DNA from 2 places in the Paenibacillus sp. FSL R5-0887 genome. Region 2 is predicted to be linked to the other one. Evidence: a T-box and tRNA genes for the amino acid it is inferred to sense, from the RefSeq annotation. Region 2 holds a T-box; the other holds one or more tRNA genes.
The links. The T-box of region 2 lies ahead of trpS (tryptophan--tRNA ligase). A T-box ahead of a tRNA ligase gene usually reads a tRNA of that ligase, here a tRNA-Trp.

Region 1: it has a tRNA-Trp gene. The T-box ahead of trpS (tryptophan--tRNA ligase) is inferred to sense a tRNA for this amino acid. The anticodon was not compared.

The regions. Positions count from the first base shown of each region.
Region 1 covers NZ_JBBOCE010000001.1:3,958,637-3,967,517, reverse strand. The annotation lists rRNA gene MKY14_RS17685 (23S ribosomal RNA) at 1-1,860, shown strand, start outside; tRNA gene MKY14_RS17680 (tRNA-Asn) at 1,921-1,996, shown strand; tRNA gene MKY14_RS17675 (tRNA-Ser) at 2,000-2,092, shown strand; tRNA gene MKY14_RS17670 (tRNA-Glu) at 2,111-2,185, shown strand; tRNA gene MKY14_RS17665 (tRNA-Val) at 2,241-2,316, shown strand; tRNA gene MKY14_RS17660 (tRNA-Met) at 2,334-2,410, shown strand; tRNA gene MKY14_RS17655 (tRNA-Asp) at 2,436-2,513, shown strand; tRNA gene MKY14_RS17650 (tRNA-Phe) at 2,524-2,599, shown strand; tRNA gene MKY14_RS17645 (tRNA-Thr) at 2,628-2,703, shown strand; tRNA gene MKY14_RS17640 (tRNA-Tyr) at 2,709-2,794, shown strand; tRNA gene MKY14_RS17635 (tRNA-Trp) at 2,801-2,874, shown strand; tRNA gene MKY14_RS17630 (tRNA-His) at 2,898-2,973, shown strand; tRNA gene MKY14_RS17625 (tRNA-His) at 3,017-3,092, shown strand; tRNA gene MKY14_RS17620 (tRNA-Gln) at 3,112-3,186, shown strand; tRNA gene MKY14_RS17615 (tRNA-Gly) at 3,193-3,267, shown strand; tRNA gene MKY14_RS17610 (tRNA-Cys) at 3,277-3,350, shown strand; tRNA gene MKY14_RS17605 (tRNA-Leu) at 3,365-3,443, shown strand; gene MKY14_RS17600 (AraC family transcriptional regulator) at 3,579-4,334, opposite strand; gene MKY14_RS17595 (BMP family ABC transporter substrate-binding protein) at 4,662-5,801, shown strand; gene MKY14_RS17590 (ABC transporter ATP-binding protein) at 5,919-7,481, shown strand; gene MKY14_RS17585 (ABC transporter permease) at 7,474-8,520, shown strand; gene MKY14_RS17580 (ABC transporter permease) at 8,517-8,881, shown strand, end outside.
Region 2 covers NZ_JBBOCE010000001.1:846,151-855,031, forward strand. The annotation lists gene MKY14_RS03825 (MFS transporter) at 1-25, opposite strand, end outside; gene MKY14_RS03830 (exodeoxyribonuclease III) at 217-981, shown strand; gene MKY14_RS03835 (serine hydrolase domain-containing protein) at 1,049-2,488, opposite strand; gene MKY14_RS03840 (VanZ family protein) at 2,576-3,712, opposite strand; gene MKY14_RS03845 (hypothetical protein) at 3,865-4,212, shown strand; gene MKY14_RS03850 (hypothetical protein) at 4,316-4,774, shown strand; gene MKY14_RS03855 (aminopeptidase) at 4,879-6,111, shown strand; gene trpS (tryptophan--tRNA ligase) at 6,181-7,176, opposite strand; T-box leader at 7,279-7,561, opposite strand; gene MKY14_RS03865 (hypothetical protein) at 7,759-8,184, shown strand; gene MKY14_RS03870 (winged helix-turn-helix transcriptional regulator) at 8,335-8,718, opposite strand.

The sequences.
Region 1 (8,881 bases), 3.1 Mb from region 2:
AGTGGGAAAGGATGTGGAGTTGCACAGACAACCAGGATGTTGGCTTAGAAGCAGCCACCATTGAAAGAGTGCGTAATAGCTCACTGGTCGAGTGACTCTGCGCCGAAAATGTAACGGGGCTAAACACACCACCGAAGCTATGGCTAGATACGTATGTATCTGGGGTAGGGGAGCGTTGTGTAGGGGTTGAAGGTGTACTGAAAAGAGCGCTGGACACTACACAAGTGAGAATGCCGGTATGAGTAACGAAAAGATCAGTGAGAATCTGATCCGCCGAAAGCCCAAGGTTTCCTGAGGAAGGCTCGTCCGCTCAGGGTAAGTCGGGACCTAAGGCGAGGCCGAAAGGCGTAGTCGAAGGACAACAGTTTGAAATTACTGTACCACCGTAATCCGCTATGAGCGATGGGGTGACGCAGGAGGGTAGTGACGCGGACTGATGGATGTCCGTCTAAGCAGTGAGGCTGATGTGTAGGCAAATCCGCACATCATTAAGGCTGGGCTGTGATGGGGAGCGAAAATTATAGTAGCGAAGGTCATGATCTCACACTGCCAAGAAAAGCCTCTAGCCAGGAGAAGGTGCCCGTACCGCAAACCGACACAGGTAGGCGAGAAGAGAATTCTAAGGCGCGCGGAAGAACTCTCGTTAAGGAACTCGGCAAAATGACCCCGTAACTTCGGGAGAAGGGGTGCCCCGGTAGTGTGAATAGCACGAGGGGGCCGCAGTGAAAAGGCCCAAGCGACTGTTTAGCAAAAACACAGGTCTGTGCGAAGCCGCAAGGCGAAGTATACGGGCTGACGCCTGCCCGGTGCTGGAAGGTTAAGGGGAGTGGTTAGGGGTAACCCGAAGCTATGAACCGAAGCCCCAGTAAACGGCGGCCGTAACTATAACGGTCCTAAGGTAGCGAAATTCCTTGTCAGGTAAATTCTGACCCGCACGAATGGCGTAACGACTTGGGCGCTGTCTCAACGAGAGATCCGGTGAAATTTTAATACCTGTGAAGATGCAGGTTACCCGCGACAAGACGGAAAGACCCCATGGAGCTTTACTGCAGCTTGATATTGAATTTGGGTACGATCTGTACAGGATAGGTGGGAGCCGTAGAAATCGGAGCGCAAGCTTCGGTGGAGGCGCCGTTGGGATACCACCCTGATCGTATCTAGGTTCTAACCTAGTACCCTTACCGGGTACGGGGACCGTGTCAGGCGGGCAGTTTGACTGGGGCGGTCGCCTCCTAAAGAGTAACGGAGGCGTTCCAAGGTTCCCTCAGAATGGTTGGAAATCATTCGCAGAGTGCAAAGGCATAAGGGAGCTTGACTGCGAGACCTACAAGTCGAGCAGGGACGAAAGTCGGACTTAGTGATCCGGTGGTACCGCATGGAAGGGCCATCGCTCAACGGATAAAAGCTACCCTGGGGATAACAGGCTTATCTCCCCCAAGAGTCCACATCGACGGGGAGGTTTGGCACCTCGATGTCGGCTCATCGCATCCTGGGGCTGAAGTAGGTCCCAAGGGTTGGGCTGTTCGCCCATTAAAGCGGTACGCGAGCTGGGTTCAGAACGTCGTGAGACAGTTCGGTCCCTATCTGTCGTGGGCGCAGGAAATTTGAGAGGAGCTGTCCTTAGTACGAGAGGACCGGGATGGACGTACCGCTGGTGCACCAGTTGTTCCGCCAGGAGCATGGCTGGGTAGCTACGTACGGACGGGATAAGCGCTGAAAGCATCTAAGCGTGAAGCCCCCCTCAAGATGAGATTTCCCAATTAGTAAGACCCCTTGAAGACGACGAGGTAGATAGGTTGGAGGTGGAAGTGCAGTAATGCATGGAGCTGACCAATACTAATCGGTCGAGGGCTTATCCTATACGTAGAATGCAGATTCGTTTCGGATTCAGTTTTCAGGCATCAAGCCTGGTATGAATATTCCCTGATAGCTCAGTTGGTAGAGCACTCGACTGTTAATCGAGTTGTCACAGGTTCGAGTCCTGTTCGGGGAGCCATATGGAGAGGTGTCCGAGTTTGGCCGAAGGAGCACGATTGGAAATCGTGTAGGCGCCACAAGCGTCTCGAGGGTTCGAATCCCTCTCTCTCCGCCACAAATTTTTAATTAGTATGGCCCGTTGGTCAAGGGGTTAAGACACCTCCCTTTCACGGAGGTAACATGGGTTCGAATCCCATACGGGTCACCAAATTTTCACTTGATTTATCCTAGTGGACTTTGGTACAATAACAATTGTTGTTTATGGAGGCTTAGCTCAGCTGGGAGAGCATCTGCCTTACAAGCAGAGGGTCGGGGGTTCGATCCCCTCAGCCTCCACCATAACACTTTCTTACTGACGCGGGGTGGAGCAGCCCGGTAGCTCGTCGGGCTCATAACCCGAAGGCCGCAGGTTCAAATCCTGCCCCCGCAACCAATTAACTTAAGCAATTATATCTTTTGGAACCGTGGTGTAGTTGGCCTAACATGCCTGCCTGTCACGCAGGAGATCGCGGGTTCGAATCCCGTCGGTTCCGCCATTTTCATCATGGCTCGGTAGCTCAGTCGGTAGAGCAGAGGACTGAAAATCCTCGTGTCGGCGGTTCGATTCCGTCCCGAGCCACCATTTATCATCACAAAAGAATGAGTGCCATGCCGGTGTAGCTCAATTGGTAGAGCAACTGACTTGTAATCAGTAGGTTGGGGGTTCAAGTCCTCTCGCCGGCACCATCCTTGGAGGATTAGCGAAGTGGCCAAACGCATCAGACTGTAAATCTGCTCACGTGAGTGTTCGGTGGTTCGAATCCATCATCCTCCACCAGTTTTTAGGGGCATAGTTTAAAGGTAGAACAACGGTCTCCAAAACCGTTGGTGTGGGTTCAATTCCTGCTGCCCCTGCCAAGTTCTTTCTAAAGTTTAATATGGCGGCCGTGGCGAAGGGGTTAACGCACCGGATTGTGGTTCCGGCATTCGTGGGTTCGAGACCCATCGGCCGCCCCATTTACTTTAAAATGAATAATGGCAACAATATCAACTTAATATGGCGACTGTGGCGAAGGGGTTAACGCACCGGATTGTGGTTCCGGCATTCGTGGGTTCGAGACCCATCAGTCGCCCCATTTTACTTTAAAATGTTATTGGGGATTAGCCAAGCGGTAAGGCAACGGACTTTGACTCCGTCACTCATAGGTTCGAATCCTATATCCCCAGCCATTTTATGCGGACGTGGCTCAGCGGTAGAGCATCGCCTTGCCAAGGCGAGGGTCGCGGGTTCGATTCCCGTCGTCCGCTCCAAGTTTTCATGGCGCCATAGCCAAGTGGTAAGGCAAAGCTCTGCAAAAGCTTTATCCCCAGTTCAAATCTGGGTGGCGCCTCCATTTAGTTCATATGTGCCGGCGTGGCGGAATGGCAGACGCGCTCGACTCAAAATCGAGTGGGAAACCGTGGAGGTTCGAGTCCTCTCGCCGGTATCTTAAAAAGGTTTGTAAGAATGCTTTTATAAGCAATCTTACAAACCTTTTTCTTTATGTCCTTGGGTTTACAGCAGTAAGCCGTTGAATAGAGAGTTTCTCTATTTCAACGGCTTTTTTTAATCTGATTAGTGATTAACCTGATTGATTATTAATGCGGAATGCTCGCGGGGTAAGACCTATTTCTCGTTTGAACATATTGCAGAATTGGGCATCGTTCACAAAACCTGCAGCAGCAGATACTTCAGAGATTTGCATCTGAGTATGACGTAATAGAGATTTTGCATAATCCAGGCGTTTTAACAGCAAATACCGCAGGGGTGAAGACCCGAAACGTTCTTTAAATAGATGGCGAAAACGATCGTAACTATATCCGGACATTTCTGATAGTGTTTCGACGGACAATTTATGGCGATAATGCTCATTCATATAATTAAGGACATATTGTACTCGATCTTCTGTTGGGGATTGATATCCAGAGGCACTAAGAAGCCTCATAAGATGGACGGTAATCTCGCTCATTTGTAGGTTTAGAAGCTCAGAGAATCCGTCTTGCTTGCGTGTAAACTCTGCTTTCATTCGCAGCAGGATTTGAAGAACGGTCTGATCTTTATCATCTTCATATACGCCGAGCAGATTACTCATATTAGGGTGTTCTGAGTGGAAGCCTACAAATAATACATTTGCATCCTCACGGTGGTGCTCGTCATGTTTATGATTGGGTGGCACAAGCGCGAAAGAAGAGGAGCGAAAATGGTAACTTCGTGGGCCAACATTGGTTGTCCCTACCCCCTGTAAATAATAGACTAGTTCGTAGCATTCATGCTGGTGTGGAGGGATATAAGTATTTAGCTCATGTGTGGCACTTACAATATATAGAACACGATCCATGATGATCCTCCAATACTTATGTTTTAGCCGAATCGTACAAAACAATGACCGAAATCATATAATTATTTTTAATAATATTTGTTATGATCGTATCAATAAATCCGAAAGTTCGCAACCTGACTGGCCATCTCGTTCGGAAATAAAGCGGATTATTAATAATAATGGTATTTTTATTGCTATTTTTGAGCCTAAACGTTAAGTTTATTACTTTTAATGATACTTTATTTGGAAAAAAGAGAATTTCCATTTGAACCGTGAATTATACAATGGGTGAAGATGGGATTCTGCGGATTACTAACCAACTAAAATTAGGGGTGGAATAGAGTAATGAATAAAAAAGTTCTTTCTTTGTTGTTATTAATGGTGATGGTTCTGGTCACAGCATGTGGGAATAACACGTCCAATAATGGTTCTTCAACGAATACTGGATCCAAAGCGGACGAAGGCGGAGAAACAGGTGCAGGGGATAAACTCAAGGTTGTATTGCTGATTCCGGGGACACTTGGGGATAAATCATTTTTTGATTCCGCTAATAACGGCTTGCAAAAGGTTAAGGATGAACTTGGTGCAGTAACAAAGGTTGTTGAAATGGGCGTTGATAAAACGAAATGGGAGCCTACATTTAACGATATCGCTTCCGAGGATTGGGATGTAATTATTTCTGGCGGTTCTGAAATTACAGAGATGTTTAATGCAACGGCAGAATTGTATCCAGACAAAAAATTCATTAATTATGATACCGACATCGATGAAGCACCAGATAACATGTACAACATGTCTTATGCGACAAATGAAGTATCTTTCTTGGCAGGTGCCGTAGCAGCATTAGCTACACAATCGGATATGCCGAATGCTACCCCTGAGAATGTGATTGGGTTTGTCGGCGGTATGGATATTCCGGGGATTAATGCTTTCTTGGTCGGTTACATTCAAGGTGCTCAGTACGTTGATCCTGATGTAAAAGTGGCTGTGTCGTACGCTGGTGATTTTGTTAACCCTGCAAAAGGTAAGGAGCTGTCTCTAATTCAATATAACTCCGGTGTGGATGTTATTTTTAACGTGGCTGGGGGTACAGGTCTTGGGATCTTTGACGCAGCTAAAGAGAAGAAAAAATATGCAATTGGTGTAGACTCCGATCAGGCAATGTTGATTAACGATACGGATAGTGAAAAAGCAAATCTAATCGTTACTTCATCTATTAAAAAGATTGATACGGCTATTCTAGGTGCAGTGAAGAGATTGCAAGAGGGTACGCTAGAAATGGGCAAACGTGATGTATTGAGCTTTGTAGATGATGGTGTAGGTATTGCTGAGAATGATATTTATAAAAATGTATTCCCGGCTGATCTTCAGGCCAAGGTTGAAGAAGTGAAGCAAAAGCTGATCAATAAAGAAGTTAAAGTGGATAATGCGATGGGGATGGAAACCGCAGAGGTAGAAGCTATTCGTAACGCAGTTAAGCCTTAAGCTTTAAATCTTAAGATCAGTTCTATAGAGTTAAACCTACAGTTGGAGATTCTTCTAGTCAGGGGAATTCCAGCTGTATATTTTTGCAGACCTCCAAGTTGAAAGGCGTTGAGACCTATGTACACAGCTCTGCTGGAAATGCGGGGAATTACCAAGGTATATCCCAATGGCGTCGTTGCAAATAAAGACGTGCATTTTTCTTTACGTGAGGGAGAAATACATGCGATTGCAGGTGAGAACGGTGCAGGTAAATCGACTTTAATGAAGATTATGTTCGGCATGGAAGAGCCAAGTGAAGGCGAGATCTATATCAAGGGTGAAAAAGTAAAGCTGCAATCCGCTCAGGACGCCATTGATAGAGGCATCGGCATGGTCCACCAGCATTTCATGTTGGTACCTTCTTTTACGGTGGCAGAGAATATGGTGCTGGGTATGGAGCCGCGCAGAGGAGTTGGCATTAATTATGCCGAGGCTGTGCGCATGACGGAAGAGACCGCAAGGAAATACAATCTGGCAGTGGATCCAAAGGCAAAAGTAGAGGATCTTACAGTTGGGATGAAACAAAAGGTTGAGATTCTTAAGGCGCTGCTGCGTGGTGCTAAAATTCTGGTGCTTGATGAGCCAACTGCGGTGTTGACTCCACAGGAAACAGAGGAATTGTTCCGCGAGCTTAAGCAATTAAGGGAACAGGGCCATACGATAGTTTTTATTTCGCACAAATTAAAGGAAGTCAAAGCGATTTGCGACAGAATTACGATTATGCGCAGCGGCCGTAGTGAAGGTGTTTTTCAAACACAGGATGTGACAGAACAGGAAATCTCGCGACTAATGGTCGGCAGAGACGTCGTGCTGAAATATGACAAAGAGATTCTGGCTGTTAGTGAGCCAATACTAACGGTGCAGGGACTCAGTGTGAATGATGCAGATGGCAAAGCATTATTGTCGGATATCAATTTTGCGGTACGTGGTGGGCAGATCGTTGGGATTGCTGGTGTAGAAGGCAACGGGCAGACACAGCTCATTGAAGCTCTTACAGGTAGCTTGAGAGGTGTCTCAAGTCAGGGCTCTGTACTAGTGAAGGGAAAGGATATCCGTGAATCGGATATTTTGGATATTCGTAAGCTAGGCGTTTCCTATATACCGGAGGATCGGATGCGGCAAGGGATCGCTAGTGAGGCAAGCATAGCTGATAATCTGCTATCTACTCAGTATCGTACAAAAGCAATGAATAAAGGTCTTTTTTTGAATGGCTCACGAATTGCCAAGCTAGCAGTATCCCTTGTAGAGGAATTTAAAGTCCGCTGTTCAGGACCTTCTCAGCCCATAGGAATGTTGTCAGGTGGTAACATGCAGAAGGTAGTCGTAGCTAGAGAGTGTTCGACTGAACCGCAGCTGCTTATTGCAGAACAGCCGACACGGGGTGTGGATATAGGCGCAGCCCAGTTCATACATCAAAAGTTGTTGGAATTACGTTCAGACGATTGCGCGATTTTGCTAGTGTCGGCAGATTTGAATGAGATCTTGGAGATCAGCGATAGTCTGTTAGTAATGTACGAGGGTAAGATTGTTGCCTTTTTCGAGGAGCCATCTAAGGTTAGTGAGGAAGAATTAGGTCTTTATATGCTGGGGATTCATCGACAGGACGAGGAGCACATCGGGAGGGCCGTAAATCATGTTTAAAGTTAAATATTTTGAGTACATTCGGACATCGGCGGTAATCGTTATTGCACTCGTTATTGCCTTTCTGATCATCTCTTTGGTCAGTAATCAGCCTGTGAAGACGATTGGTATATTCCTATTAGAGCCGTTATCCAGTAAAGGTCATATTGGTAATGTGATTGAGATGGCGATTCCGCTCATGTTCACTGGGTTGGCAGTATCCTTGTTGTTTCGAGCCAATATGTTCAACCTGGGAGCTGAAGGGATTTTCTATTTCTCCGGTGTTGTAACTTCCGTATTGGCTATTCATTTAACGCTGGACGGCTGGCTGCATCCGATGGTAGCTATTGCTGCAGGTTCAATTGTAGGAGCGTTGCTCTCGGCAATACCTGGTATTCTGAAGGCAAAATGGAATGCTAATGAGTTGGTTACATCCTTAATGTTCAATAATATTTTGTTCGGAGTAGGGCTATACCTACTGAACTATCATCTGCGTGATGCTAAAGCTTTTGCCAATGTATCCTACAAATTCGAGAAAACGGCACTGCTGAGTAAAATGGTCTCGGGCACCCGTATTCATACCGGTCTTATTATCGTTATCGTGCTTATTATTGCAGCTCATCTATTCCTATACAAAACGAAATGGGGATATGAGCTGCGCATGACAGGCATCAACCGGGACTTTGCCCGTTATTCCGGTATGAAGACAGCCAAGGTTATTATTCTCGTCCACTTGATTGCAGGTTTTATCGCAGGTATGGGGGGCTCCGTAGAAGTGCTGGGGATGTATAACCGTTTCCAATGGACGTCACTGCCTGGTTATGGTTTGGATGGTGCCCTTGTAGCGATGTTAGCCAAAAATAATCCGCTGTCCGTAATCGGCTCTGCATTATTCCTAGCGTACATTCGAATTGGGGCTGACATGATGGCGCGTCTGTCTGATGTACCTTCAGAGATGATCTCAATTATACAGGCAATTATCATTCTTCTGATTTCGGCTGAGCAATTTCTGAAATTCTGGAAAAATCGGATGCTCTTGAAGGAGGCGAAGGAAGCGTGAATAGTTTGTTTGATGTGATTTTTACAACTGACTTTGCGTTCTCTGTCCTTCGCGTGACGACTCCGATTCTGTTCGCCGCGCTCGGCGCACTCATCTCCAACCGTGCAGGGATCATTAACATTGGGATGGAGGGCATCATGCTTGTTGCCGCTTTAGCGGGTGTCATCATAAGCAGCTATACACATAGCGCATGGGTAGGTCTGCTTGGGGCGGTGCTGTCTGGAACATTGATCGCTGGAATATTAGCTTTTTTCACCCTGAAATTCAAAACACATATCATTCTCGGGGGTGTGGCCATTAATATGTTCGCTTCGGGAGGCACTGTGTTTATCCTCTATCTGCTTAGTGGCGACAAGGGTTC
Region 2 (8,881 bases):
CTCGTAAAAGATTTGGTGCATTCATAAGTTTTTTTACCTCACGTGTTAGAAAATTTGTATAGAGTCAATTTTGCTATTGTATCATGGATAATAAATGATTAGGATATAAATCTATTCGCGGAACTGCTCAAGATGACCCTAACCCTCTATAAATTTCTGGCCGTAATATGATAAACTGGTTACTATTAAAGCAAAATGCAAGGAGAAACGTTAATGATAAAGTTGGTATCATGGAATGTGAATGGTCTTCGGGCCTGTGTTAAAAAAGGGTTTGATGATTATTTTAAGGAAGTAGAAGCAGATATTTTCTGTGTTCAGGAGACGAAGCTGCAAGAAGGGCAGATTGTTCTGGAACAGGGTGAAGAATACTATCAATATTGGAATTATGCAGTGAAAAAAGGGTATTCAGGCACAGCTATATTCACCAAAATCAAGCCGATCTCTGTGAGATACGGAATGGAAGAGGATGAAGAAGCGGAAGGCCGGATTATTACGCTGGAGTTCGAACATTTTTATCTAGTGAATGTGTATACACCAAATGCCAAACGAGATCTGGCTAGATTGGATTACAGAATGGAATGGGAGGACCGTTTCCGCAATTACCTTCTGGAACTGGACAAGCTAAAACCAGTCGTTGTATGCGGCGATATGAACGTAGCCCATCAGGATATTGATATCAAAAATGCTAAAGCTAACCGCGGAAACTCTGGCTTTACCGATGAAGAAAGAGGAAAAATGAGTACGCTGCTGGAGTCCGGCTTCATAGATACCTTTAGATATTTTCATCCAGAGCTTGAAGGTGTTTATTCATGGTGGTCTTATATGCCCAAGGTGAGAGAACGGAATGTAGGCTGGCGGATTGATTATTTCCTAGCTTCTTCTAGACTTGCACCTAATCTGCTGGATGCCCAAATCGATTGCCACATTATGGGGAGCGATCATTGTCCGGTCATCCTCAAGCTTGCTGATTTCACAGATTAGAATCGAATATTTAAAAGGCCGCTAAGTCTCTTTAAAGGACGAAGCGGTCTTTTGTATTCATTAAGAATTATAGTCTGCCAATGATCTCAGGGAATTCAGTCGGTCCCATATTCACATTAAACTTTTGTTTAAGAATTAGCTGATTCTCTAGTAAGATTATTTCAAGAGTTATGCAGAAAGGCATTTCAATAAACAATAAAGTAAGCTGTAGCTGATCATCAGCAACCCAAGTAAAGCTGGACATGATTCGGTTCAAGGAAGCATCAATGACCTGTGCGAAGCTTTCGAGCCATTTCCCTCGACCAAGACAGATCACAGAATCCTCTCCAGTCTTAAATTGTAAAGTAACTGCAGCTTCGTTGTTATTGAAAGAGATAGAGAAGGTGTCCAAGGCAAATTGGTTGTCATCGAGCTTATAGGTTAAGCCGTTTATTCGTTCTTCTTGTGATGAAGAGGGCTGCAGTTGTGGCGGTTGGATAGATAAATTCTTTAATTTTTCAACCAAGTGGGCAGAAGCAGCCGGCTCTAATGGCAAGGGAGCTGGCTTCATCGCGGGAAGCAGATGTTCCCACACAGCATTCAACATTCCTTGTATACTGTCTGATGCAGCAGTAGTAATAATTACGGCATCTTGCTCCGGAAGCACAACACAGAGTTGACCGAAGGCGCCATCTGCCCGGTAGCCACCGTGCTGGCATTGCCAGAACTGATACCCATATCCCATTGCCCAGTCATGATCACCTTCGCCATTGGAAATATGTTTGGAAGTAGCCTCATTAATCCACTTTTCAGGCAGAACCCGTTGATTATTCCAGATTCCTTTTTGTAAGTATAGCTGGCCGAATTTAGCGATATCCTCGGTTGTAATGTTTAAGCCAAATCCCCCTGTGTTAATTCCACGTGGACAAGACTCCCACGTTGCACCGTGAATGCCCAGAGGAACGAAGAGGCGCGGTTCTAAATATTCTAGCAGTGTTTGGCCAGTAACCCGTTGAAGGATCGCGGCCAGCATGTAAGTAGCACCGGTATTATATAGGAAATGTGTACCCGGTTGTTTCTCGACGGGGACGGAGAAGAAAGCTTTCACCCAATTCCCGTCGGTACTTTTGCGAAGGGTGTCCATAGTATCCACGACATGCCCGGTACCCATCATCAATAGATGTCTGATTGTCATATTGGATAGATTCTCCGTGATAATCGAAGGAGCCTCTTCAGGGAAAAAGGAGAGGACAGAATCATCGAGGGTGACAAGTTTCTCAGTAACAGCAAACCCGATTGCGGTTGAGGTGAAGCTTTTGCTAAGGGAAAATAACATATGCGGAAGAACGGACCTGTAAGGAGCCCACCAGCCTTCAGAGACCACATAACCATGTCGTAATAGCATAAAGCTGTGCAGGCCTAAATTTTGTTCTTCTACTGCACTAATAAAGCAGGATATTGCGGTTGATGAAATCCCCTGTTCTTCTGGAAGACTTCTAGATAACTGCAAGCTGCTTGTAGTTTCCATACGCTCATCTCCTAAATTTTGAGAATGCTCACCTCCTAATTCTATAATAATTTCCAATGTAAAAATACCATTTAAAAAATAACTAGTTTAGCTTTCTACAGGGCTGTTGCTGGATACATCAGATTGGAGCCGTTTCTCTGGCCAAGAAATAACATGAGAAGTTCGACTTAGTTTCTCATATATTAGCTGAGTTTCTTTTTTGAATATACTAATGACTAAATGAATAAAGAAAGCCAAGTCTATCAATAGAACAAACAGATGAATAAGCATATTCCATACGGAGGAAAGATTCCCTAGAAGGGCGGAATCAAGCAAAAGAGCGTGAATCCCAAGCAGCACCCAATATAGCAGGCCATATCTGATCATCAGAGCCCAGAAAAAAGCATGATTCCCGCTGCTCTTCACCCGAATCCGCACCATCCATTTCCCTAAGGTCCGTCCGCCCGTGAGAGCCGGAACAAGCATGAAGTAAATACCAGTTACAATCCAGAAGGCAGCTTTTATATCGAATCCGAAGAGTACCCCAAACCCGATGCTCCACACCATACTATCGATTAGAAAAGCTATTCCTCTGCGGGTATAGGAGACTCTTTTGGCAGAGCGGTCAATGTTTGTATCCAGTTGTTCTATACGTGGCAATAGCCCGGAGATCCAAATGGAAATTCGAAATCCAAAAATCCCTCCGATTGTGTTGGTAATGAGATCATCGACATCAAAAAGACGGTAAGGATGATCGAAGAAACCATAAATTCCTGTAATCTGCGTGATCTCAAAGGACAAGGAAAAGGCAAAGGATAGTAGAATGCACACGACCCAGCGTGTACGAAAATAATAGCCCAAAAACATTCCAAACGGTACAGTCAATGCAACGTTAAAAATGACCTGTAAAAATGCAGGCTCACGCAGTAATGACCAGTAGGTCGAGATTTGTTCAGGGATGATTGACGATCCATCCACAATATCCTGAATAAACTGAAGGGGAATGAATTGGACGACACTCCCAGAAGGTGCAGCATTGTGCCGGGAGGATGGAAAAGGAAGCAAGACAAGAAAATAAGCGTTCATCAGATAGAGCAGCAGCAGATATAGGATTAAAGCTCTAAGCTTATGTATATAGCCATGTCTGCGGTATTGTACGATAAGAAAAGGTAGTGTGAAGACCAGCGCTGCTATTGGAAACATCATGAACGCATACGAAATTGGAAAAAAGTACGAATGAAACATAAGTCACCTGCCGTGGAATTGTTTTTATAAGAAATTTGACTCTACTTGGAAATTAGCTATCCCCGGCTCATTATAAGTTTTTATGATAGGGAACTCAACTAATTTATCCAACGTTTCCGGCATACATATGTCTATGAAGGAGCGTGAAGTGGATGGAGAAAAAGGTTCAGCAGTATTATCGGCTCAAGCAAAAACAAAAGGATATTGAAAAAGAATTGGCCGAGCTTCGTCAGGATATTTTAAATTATTGTAGTGAGCAGGAAACTAACGAGACTGAAATTGGCCGCTATAAAGTGAAGCTGGTCGTGCAAAACCGCAAAGAATATGATGATGCAAAGTTATATGAGACCTTATCAGACCCCGAAGTGTGGCGTTTGCTCTCCAAATCAGATCCGGCAAAGGTGGCAAGCTTGACCAAGTTGAATGTAATTTCAGAGGATAAAATCATGCATACTTATGCTTTGAAGACAGTGACACTGTTACAGGTGGATAAAAAATAGGGATTGAAGTGAGCGGTTCCTCGCGGGAGCCGCTTTATTTGGCTCATAACTGTCCAAATTAAGGAAATATGTTACAGTATTAGGGTGGAAGGGAGGTTGAATAGTGAAAAAAATAATCATCGCAGGCGTCATGGGCTTAACGATTTTACTTTTTTTCTTCTTTATTTTGCGGCATAATAATCAATCACTTGAGGTAAAACCGGATGTTATGTTCCCAACAGCGGAATACAGGGTGACTGATAGTAGTGCTCCAGGATTACCTATGCTTATAACTGCTGAAGGGGCGGATGTTATTAAGATACAGGCTACATCCGGCAATTTATTGTTATGGACTCCCCCTGACTACAAGGTGCATAACAAAGGTCTTGAGCTGAAAATCAAATCTGGAGATCAAATTTATTGGAGTCCAATGGATGGGGGGAATAAGCAAATAGATGAACCTCAGGATACCAAGATCACAGTGATTGCTTACCATAATGATAAGCAGATCGGAACGTCCAATGTAGAGATTCATAAGAATGATCTAGGTGTCTATACAGGTGAAATACCTGAAGTGAAGTAGCTGAGAATCTAAATCGAATCGCAACTATCCTCGTTTTGCGTTAAAATAAGAAGTGAAGCTGACCGAGTCCTTATAGCAACCCTAGAGATGGAGGAAGAGAATTCATGAAAGATTTTGAAGTAATGCTGGAGAAATATGCGAACCTAGTTGTAAAAGTAGGAGTAAATGTACAGCCTGGACAAGTCCTTATGGTACATGCACCGATAGAAACCGCAGAACTTACTCGCTTGATTGTAGCGAAAGCCTATGAAGCGGGAGCTAAATATGTAATTGTTGACTGGGACGATGAAGCAACTACACGGATCCGTTATGAAAAAGCCCCAGAGGATTCTTTCGATTACTATCCACAGTGGCAGGCTGAGATGATGGAGAAATTCGCGGAAGAGAATGGTGCCATCTTACATATTAAAGTACCTGATCCTGAACTGTTTAATGGCATTGATTCTTCTAAGGTATCTAGAGCAGTCAAAGCAGCGGCTGTTGCTCGCAAGAACTACTCCAAATATACTCGGAACAGCAAAATCAGCTGGTCTCTGGTCAAAGCGCCAACACGTGCTTGGGCGAACAAGGTTTTTGCCGATCTTCCTGAAGAAGAGCGGGTAGAGGCGATGTGGGAAGCTGTATTCCAGATGAATCGTGTGGGCAGCAATGATCCGGTAGCTGCTTGGAGAGAGCATATTGGTCAGTTGAAAGAAAGTCAGGACAGAATGAACGCTAAACGTTATAAAAGCTTGCATTACCGTGCTCCGGGAACGGATCTGCATGTAGAGCTTCCGGAAGGCCATTTATGGCGCGGGGGTGGCGGTGAGAATGATAAAGGCGTATATTTTGTAGCTAATATGCCAACGGAAGAGATTTATTCCATGCCCCATCGGACTGGCGTTAATGGCACAGTTAGAAGCACGCTCCCTCTTAATTTGAATGGACGGTTAGTTGAAGGAATTTCATTCACTTTTGAAAAAGGGAAAGTCGTAGCTTATGAAGCTGAATCCGGACGCGAACATTTAACCTCACTGCTGGCAACGGATGAAGGTGCATCTTATCTAGGAGAAGTAGCCTTAGTGCAGCATGATTCTCCAATCTCTCGCTTGAACCGTATTTTTTACAATACAGGGATTGATGAGAATGCCTCCTGCCATTTCGCGCTAGGAAGTGCTTATCCTGTAAATATTGAAGGCGGCACAAAGCTTACGAACGAAGAGCTTGTGGCTAGAGGAGCTAATGTCAGCTTAACTCATGTCGATTTTATGATCGGTTCAGCAGAGCTGGATATTGACGGAGAGCTGGCGGACGGCACGATTGAACCCGTATTCCGTAAGGGAAATTGGGTGTTGTAAGGAGAAGAAAAAAGCCGGATCTCTTCCAATGAGATTCCGGCTTTTTTTGAGTGCCTATATTGGTCATTTTTAGATTGAAAAATAGTTAAGACTCATAGCCTCACGTACTTCGGCCATTGTTTCTTGAGCAATGCTGCGGGCATGCTGTGTTCCAGAGATTAAGATTTCCTGCACAAGCTTGGGCTTAGTAGCATAATAGGAACGACGCTCTCGCATCGGTTCTATAAGCTGATCTAGAGCTGTCGAAATCAACTGTTTGCAAGCAGAACAACCCATGGTACCCCGCTCACAGCCTTCACGAATTTCGGTTACCCCCGCTGAGCGAAAAGCACCATGATAAGCAAAAATAGGACAGATATCTGGATGTCCAGGATCATTTTTATGCACACGCGCTGGATCGGTTGTGGCTTTTCGTATCTTAAAGATAATCTCTTCCTTAGTGGAGTCCAGCTCGATGGCATTGCCAAGGCTTTTACTCATTTTAGCGTTGCCATCCGTACCCACAAGCCTCGGCGTCTCACTGATCAGCGCTTTGGGTTCCACCAGTATCGGGCTGTACATCTCGTTGAATCTGCGGACGATTTTGCGGGTTAATTCCAGATGAGGGAGTTGGTCTTCCCCTACAGGAATGATCGTTGCTTTACAAAATGTTATGTCAGCAGTTTGACTAACTGGATAACCAAGAAAACCGTAATACAATTCATCTAAGCTCGAATTTTTCGATTCGGCTTTAATCGTGGGATTATGCCGTAAAGAATTCACAGTAACAAACATAGAGAACAAGAGGGTCAGCTCTGCGATTTCAGGGATCATCGATTGAATAAATATAGTTGTTTTCTCCGGATTTATACCCGCAGATAAATAGTCCAGTGTGATCTCATGCAGATGTTGACCCAGCAGCTGTGGACGATCAAAATGGGTCGTTAGGGCTTGAATATCCGCTAAAAACACAAAAGTTTCATATTGCTCCTGAAGGGCTACTCGGGTCTGCAAGCTGCCGGCGTAATGGCCAAGGTGAAGCTTTCCAGTCACTCGATCTCCAGTTAAGACACGTTCGTTCATCATATAAATTCCTCCTGTTATTTAGCATTTGGTTACACTCGAGTCGCCACCACCAGCCATCATCCATGGCCATCACCTCCTTTAAATGACAAAAAAACCTCATCCAATAAGGACGAAGTTGTCGTGGTACCACCTTAAATGATCGTGTCACCTTACGATTCTTGGCTTTCGATCTTCTCTTACCTGTACGGAGAGGTTGAATTTATTCTCGATACAGGTCCCTTGATAACGGCGGGAACCCCGGTTTTCCCTACTGCATCCATTAAGATAGTTCGGAAAAACAACTATAAAGGCCATTCGAGCATACGCTGGTCACCGGTTCGCACCTACCACCGGCTCTCTGAAGACCATGTTCGTCTGTCTACTTACCCTTTGTCATCGTTGTTCATGATATGTGAATTATTGTAATTCTGAACAGGGGTGTTGTCAATGAGTAGAAATCGTATGGTGATTGACGAGGTATCTAGGTTTATATGATCTAGCAAAGTATACCTTAAATGTATATAATCATCAGGAATTAAGTCCAATCTATCATTGTGGATTCACAATATACTACTCTATAACCTTGAAATGGAGTGATGATAAATGGCGACAATAATAAGTTATGGGTCACAGGCAAAAATCCCGTTAGATCCGTTTACTACTGCTATAACGGTTGCAGGGATTCCTGGAGCTGGAGCGGGTCTAGCCACAGCGCAAGTAAATATTAGTCCGGCTAATCCGGCTTCTTTCTCCAGTAGAGTCGAGTTAAATGGTAGTTTTAGTCTTACTGCACTTGCTAATAGCCAATTTCTTGTTATCATCCGACGAGCTGGAGTCGATATTTATAGATCCTTTTATCGTTTTACTACAATTACTGATATTCAATTAAGTGCTCAGTGGGTCGATGGTGCTTATATTGGAGTCCACAACTATGAATTGGTAATTCAGAATGATAGCAACTTGCCTATCAATCTATTTGGACCCATATCATTCACAGCAACTGCTATAGGAGGAGAAGGCGTAATTTAAGTTATGTCTCTGTGCGCCATTTAAGGGACGGGTGAATCAAAGCTTTGGACAGTTGAATCGATCTGATTCAGCTGTCCTTTTTTCGTGGGTGTATAATTGAAGTCCAACTCTCGCAGCATAAATCTCCAACCATTACCTTGATATAGCGGTTTATTTATTTAAGATGTTATCCTCTAAAACAGCGTATTTATCACCGTATTGCTTAATGATATGTTGTTCTCCCCAATTACATAATGCAGTCAAAATATCGCTTAAACTATCCCCATATTCACTAAGCTCGTATTCTACTTTTGGTGGAACCTGATTATAAACAATTCGGTTGATGATTCCATCTGCCTCAAGCTCGCGTAGCTGCTGGGTTAACATTTTTTGAGTAATGCCGGGCATCAACTGTTTTAACTCGGAGGTGCGTTTTTTGCCATGAGTTAAATGACATAGAATTACGCATTTCCATTTCCCTCCGATGACCTCTAGGGTGGCTTCAACAGAAATATTGTATTTTTTCTTGACAGTTGTTGTAGATGTTGTTGTCATGATAACCTCCAAGGTATGGGTACTTTTTAGCACCTATGGCACTTTTGAGTGCGTACTATTAATTATGTCCAATTTAACTCATCATAACATTTTTCGTTCAATTTTTATAGAATGCTATAATTTAGAGAGCTTTGGGCAAAAAAAGCAAAACGAAATAAAAACC